Regions from separate parts of the Rossellomorea sp. DA94 genome, predicted to be linked through region 2. Evidence: riboswitches for the same ligand, from Rfam matches in the RefSeq annotation. Region 2 holds a riboswitch; the other holds the start of a gene.
The links. A riboswitch is a leader RNA that binds a small molecule or an ion and turns the genes downstream of it on or off. The one in region 2 is predicted to bind S-adenosylmethionine.
Positions count from the first base shown of each region.

Region 1: linked by a shared signal. The riboswitch ahead of P8596_RS18320 (methionine ABC transporter ATP-binding protein) and the one ahead of P8596_RS22995 (sugar ABC transporter substrate-binding protein) in region 2 are both predicted to bind S-adenosylmethionine.

Region 1 covers NZ_CP122397.1:3,510,236-3,513,395, forward strand. Annotated here, with positions in the region: gene P8596_RS18315 (methionine ABC transporter permease) at 1-382, opposite strand, end outside; gene P8596_RS18320 (methionine ABC transporter ATP-binding protein) at 372-1,397, opposite strand; SAM riboswitch class I at 1,518-1,624, opposite strand; gene P8596_RS18325 (iron-containing alcohol dehydrogenase) at 2,143-3,160, shown strand, end outside.
Region 2 covers NZ_CP122397.1:4,461,230-4,464,389, reverse strand. Annotated here, with positions in the region: gene P8596_RS23000 (CTP synthase) at 1-1,243, shown strand, start outside; SAM riboswitch class I at 1,411-1,518, shown strand; gene P8596_RS22995 (sugar ABC transporter substrate-binding protein) at 1,615-2,691, shown strand; gene P8596_RS22990 (sugar ABC transporter ATP-binding protein) at 2,708-3,160, shown strand, end outside.

The sequences.
Region 1 (3,160 bases), 950 kb from region 2:
ACTCCGCCGCTTCAATGACCCCCGGCTCCACTTCAAGGAGCGAGCTCTCTACCAGTCTCGCAATATACGGTGCCGCAAATACGACAAGCGGTACGACCGCTGCCGCCGTTCCGATCGACGTTCCCACTACCAATCTTGTAAAGGGGATGATGGCCACCATCAAGATGATGAACGGGATCGAACGAAACACGTTGATGATGCTGCTCAGTACTGAAAAGACGGCTTTATGTTCGAGTAAGTGCCCCTTTCTCGTCACCACGACGATGATACCGAGGGGAAGTCCAATCAATGTTGCGAACAGAAGGGAGAATGACACCATCGCCAAAGTATCCCATGTCGCTTCAATAATTCTTGGCCAGAATAATTCCCAGTTAACTTGCACGCTTCTCCACCTCGCTTACGAATAATCTGTTCTTCCAATATTCCAGGATCTCTTCTGTTTCCTTCTTGCTGCCGATGATTTGTACGATGAGATTCCCGAACGGCTTGCCCTGGAGTTCCGTGATTTGGCCGAATAATACATTGATATGGGCATTGAATTTCTTTGCCGTTTCGGAAAGGATCGGCGTGCCTGTCGAATCCCCCTTAAATATGAGGCGGCAGATGCGCCCTTCCTTGCTGTCGTTCAATTTATCAAGAACCGATGCCGGCAGCTGATCATTCATGACACTCTTCACAAAGTTTCTGGTTGTCAAGGTCTGCGGGTCGGAGAAGATATCGAAGACGCTTCCCTCTTCCACGATTTCTCCATTTTCCATGACCGCGACCTTATCACAAATTTCCCTGATAACCCCCATTTCGTGGGTGATCATCACGATCGTAATGCCATACTCCGCGTTGATTCTCTTTAATAAGTTCAGAATTGATTCCGTCGTCTGTGGATCCAAGGCGGATGTGGCTTCATCACAGAGCAGAATCGAAGGAGACGTCGCCAGGGCCCTTGCTATCCCCACCCTTTGCTTCTGCCCTCCAGACAGTTCATCAGGATAATGCTTCGCTTTATCTTCGAGTCCGACAAACGCAAGCAACTCCTTTACTCTTTCGTTGATTTTATCTTTCGGCCATTTTGCCAGTTTCAGAGGATAGGCGATATTCCCTGCCACCGTCCGGGATTGAAACAGGTTGAAGTGCTGAAAGATCATCCCGATACGGTGCCGCTCTTTCCTCAAATCGATGGGCGACTGATCTTTCAAGCTGCGACCCTCTATGAAAATATCTCCTGAAGATGGTTTCTCTAAAAAATTGAGACAGCGGACAAGCGTACTTTTTCCAGCCCCACTGAATCCGATCACCCCATAAATCTCTCCCTTCTTCACTTCAAAGGAAACATCCCTCAAAGCAGTGAAGGGGCCATCCTTCGTCTCAAATACTTTCGTAACATTCTGAACTCTGATCATACAAGACTTGCTCCTTTCGTTATGTATTCTTCCTGATGCCTGGGTTTTATGGACATGGGTGAAAATAAAAAGTGCCCCCCTTCATAAGAAGAGAGGCACAAATATGTATATGTCCCGCTCTTCTCATCTTTCAAGTCATATGACTTGATGGAATTGGCACGGTATTCATTTAAGAACCCGTTGCCGAGGTATCGCAGGGCCAGTCCCTCCACCTCTCTTGATAAGAAGATATCGCTTTATTAAGTTAAAGTTATGATGCGTTTAAGCATTAGGGTAATGGTAAAGGATTTGAATTGGTTTGTCAAACCTGTTTTTGAATATTTTGTATTGTGTAGGTCTATTCAACTAGGGTCACTTTAACCAGTCTTTAATTGGCCAATATATTCATTTCGTTTCAATTCACTAAGTTACTAGAAGAAAATATTTCTATTATTCTGCCCAACCACAAAAAAATAGCAGTGATTGAAAAAGAGACTTATAGTTAATTCCCATTCTTATGAAAATCGGAGAGATCTTAAGTTTGGAGCAAGTAGCATGGTGATTTTCACTTTTCATTCGTATGTGAATTCTGTCTTAATACAAGTCCGTTATGAAACTTTCCAGATGCTTTGCGAGCAACCAGTGATGTTTTATTCATTCAAGAAATGGGAATATTACATTCCATTGCCCTCCGATGAACGGCAGGGGTAATGTTTTCACTTAAAACGATAATCAATCAATGAAACTTAAGGAGGCTATTTTTACTATGAGTCGTTTTACAATTCCACGCGATATTTATTTCGAAGAGAATGCACTTGAAGTGTTACAGTCTTTTGAAGGTAAAAAAGCCGCACTTGTTATTGGAGGAGGTTCTGTTAAACGTAACGGAAACCTCATCAAGGTAGAGGAACACCTGGCAGCTGCCAATATAGAAACAAAAGTACTGGAAGGCTACAATACAGAGCCTACTTTTGAAATGGTCAAAAAAGGAGCAAAAGAGCTGGATGAGTTCCAGCCGGATTGGATAATCGGAATCGGCGGAGGATCGGCGATGGATTCTGCAAAAGCGATCTGGCTCTATTATGAGCACCCGGACCTTGCTTTTGAAGATGCCATTAAGCCATTCGAACTGCCGCGACTTCGCAATAAAGCGAAATTTGCCGGTATTCCGACGACAAGCGGAAGTGGTTCGGAAGTTTCCAACCTTTCTGTTCTGGCCGATGAAACCACGAACGTGAAATATCCAGTTGCTGACTTCGAACTAACACCGGATGTCGCCATTATCGATCCGGTTATGATTAAAGAACTGCCGAAGCACATTGCTGCTTATACCGGCATGGACGCATTCACGCACTCCATCGAAGCATATGTAGCGAAACCGCGTACCATGTATACGGATATCCTGTCACTAGGCGCAGCTGAAGTGATAAAGGATAACCTTCTTGCTTCTTATCAGGGCGATCAGGAAGCCGCTAAGAAAATGCACACCATTCAAGCCATGGCAGGCATGGCCTTTGCCAACGCTGTACTCGGTAACGTGCACAGCCTTGCCCACAAAAGTGGTCCAACGTTCGGCATTCCGCATGGCTATGCCAATGCGATTTACCTGCCTTACGTCATCCAGTTTAACCGTGAAGTCGTGGAAGATCGCTTTGCTGAAATCGCCCGCCGTCTGAACCTGAAAGGAAATAACGATACAGAATTGACTGATTCTCTTGTTGAATATATTTATCAATTGAACAAAGACCTCGGTCTTGCGACTACCCTTCAGGACTACGGTGTAT
Region 2 (3,160 bases):
AATCAAAGAACGCGTGTACCGTGCCGGCCGCGAAACGAATTCTGATGTCGTGATCACGGAAATCGGTGGAACGGTCGGGGATATCGAATCCCTTCCATTCCTTGAAGCGATCCGCCAGATCAAGAGTGATGTCGGTCGTGACAACGTGATGTATATTCACTGTACGCTGATTCCATATATTAAAGCGGCGGGTGAAATGAAGACGAAACCGACCCAGCACAGTGTAAAAGAGCTGCGTAGTCTCGGTATTCAGCCAAATGTCATCGTCGTGCGTACCGAAATGCCGATGACCCAGGATATGAAAGACAAGATCGCGTTATTCTGTGATATCGATAAACATGCAGTCATCGAAGCAATGGATGCAGATACGCTTTACTCTGTACCACTTGCCCTTCAGGATCAAAAACTTGATGAAATCACGTGTCAGCACTTGAAGCTGAACTGCCATGAAGCAGACATGACCGAGTGGAATGAACTGGTTGACCGGGTGAAAAACCTTTCCCGCAAAACAAGGATCGCCCTTGTCGGGAAATATGTTGAATTACAGGATGCTTATATTTCTGTAGTGGAAGCCCTTCGTCATGCAGGTTACCATTTCGACAGCGATATTGAAGTGAGATGGTTGAACTCTGAGCTTGTCGACAACGAAAATGTGGCAGAGAAGCTTGCTGACGTGGATGGAATCCTTGTACCAGGCGGCTTCGGTGACCGCGGTGTCGAAGGAAAGATCGCTGCGACGCAATATGCACGCGAAAACAAGATTCCTTTCCTTGGAATCTGCCTTGGCATGCAGCTCGCATCCGTTGAATATGCGCGTAATGTCCTTGGACTTGAAGGAGCACACTCTGCTGAGCTGAATCCTGAAACGCCATATCCGGTCATCGACCTTTTACCGGAACAAAAGGATATCGAAGACCTTGGCGGGACCCTTCGTCTCGGACTATATCCATGTAAGCTGACAAAAGGTTCAAAAGCCTATGCAGCCTACGATGGAGAAGTCGTATACGAACGTCACCGTCACCGTTTCGAATTCAACAATCACTACCGTGAGCAAATGGAAAAAGCCGGATTCATCTTCTCAGGCACAAGCCCGGATGGCCGCCTTGTGGAAATCATCGAGCTGAGCGACCACCCATGGTTCGTCGCATCTCAATTCCACCCGGAATTCACATCACGCCCGACACGCCCGCAGCCTCTATTCAGAGACTTCGTGGAAGCGTCCCTTGCGTATGGTGAGAAATAAGATTTGATTGATAGAGCCCTCCCGGTTTGGGAGGGCTTTTTTGTAGTGTTGGGTGATCATTTCCGGAGACCCGCCACAGAATTTTTTTAAAAAGAATATTGACAATATTTCCACATATCGTTAATATAGCGATTATAGCAAAAGCGAACACAACCAAATTTCATATTCTCTTATAAAGAGTTGGCAGAGGGACTGGCCCGATGACGCCCGGCAACCTACCGTTTATGACGGAAAGGTGCTAAGACCTGCAGGAAGCATTTCCTGAGTGATAAGAGCACGTTTATTTATACATAAACCTCTTTTCTCTTGGGAAAAGGGGTTTTTTTATTTGAAAAAATAGAGGGGGATACCCTCGGGAGGAGAAAAGAAAGATGAAAAAAGCGGCATCATTACTCGTATTAATCGCACTACTTTTCAGTTTGGCGGCTTGTCAGCCAAAGGTATCACAGGAGGCGGAAGCAGACGGCGGGGAAGCGACTTCCGATCATCCGTTAGCCAATAAAAAAATCGCCCTTATCATGCAAATCAATCTCGGGACATTTTCCGCTCAATACATTGAAGGGGTCAAGGAACAGGTGGAAAAGTTCGGGGGGAAGGTTCAAGTGTTCACTTCGGAAGGCGATCTCGCCAAAATGTCCTCTAACCTGGACGCGGCCATCAACCAGAAGTTTGATGGGATCCTGATCGACCATGGAACGAAAGAAGCACTGCAATCAGGGGTGGAAAAGGCGAAAGACCAAAATATTCCGGTTGTCGTCTTCGATGCGGACGTGGCATCAAAAGGAGTGACGGTCCTCGAGCAGGGGGACAAACAAATGGCTGAACAAACCTTGACGAAGCTTTCAGATGAGCTTGGCGGCAAAGGTGAAATCGTAAAAATTTGGGTCGCAGGCTTTGCACCCATGGAAAGACGTCAGGCGGCATACGAAGAATTTTTAAAGGGGAATCCGGATATTAAAGAAGTCGCGGCATTTGGAGCAGCGAGTCAGAATACAGCGCTTGATACACAGGCTCAGATGGAGGCGATCTTGAAACAATACCCAAACAAAGGGGACATCGATGCTGTCTGGGCAGCGTGGGATGAATTTGCGAAAGGGGCCGTCCGGGCAATTGAAGCGGCAGGAAGAGATGAAATCAAAGTATACGGAATCGACATGAGTGACGAGGATCTTCAGATCATTCAAAAAGACGGCAGCCCATGGGTGGCATCGGCAGCGGTAGATCCGAAAGATATCGGCAGGGTCCAGGTCCGCTTCCTTTATCAAAAGCTGAACGGGAAAGAAACGCCTGAAAAAGTGAAATTGGACCCCGTGTTCATTGAAAAAACTGCTTTACCGAAAGAATCGATTACAACGGATCAATTGAACGAGCATATTGAAGGATGGGGAGCGAGTGAGCAGGGGTATACAGATGAGCTGAAAGAGCTCGAATCTTCGTTCACAAACTAGAAAGGAGCTGGGATCGATGACGTCTCCACTATTGACTATGTCGGGTATCAACAAGAGCTTTTCTGGCGTGAAAGCCTTGAAAAATGCTAGATTCGATGTCCGGGAGGGAGAAGTTCATGCCCTGCTGGGAGCGAACGGCGCAGGGAAAAGCACCCTGATGAAAATTTTATCAGGAGCTTATGTCGGGGACAGCGGAGATATCACTCTTCTCTCTGAAAAAAGAGTCTATGAATCTCCGAAGGAAGCCAAGGAAAACGGCATTCACTGTGTCTACCAGGAAGTGGATACCGCCATCGTTCCCGAGCTCTCGGTGGCGGAAAATATCTGCCTGGATCATTTCTCGCAAAAAGGTTCCCTCTTCATCACCCAAAAAAAGCTGAAAAAAGAAGCAGAGGCGGCACTCATTAAGATCGGGGCCGAATCGATCCCCCTGCATCAGCCCGCCGCTTCGTTAAGTCTGGCTGAAAAG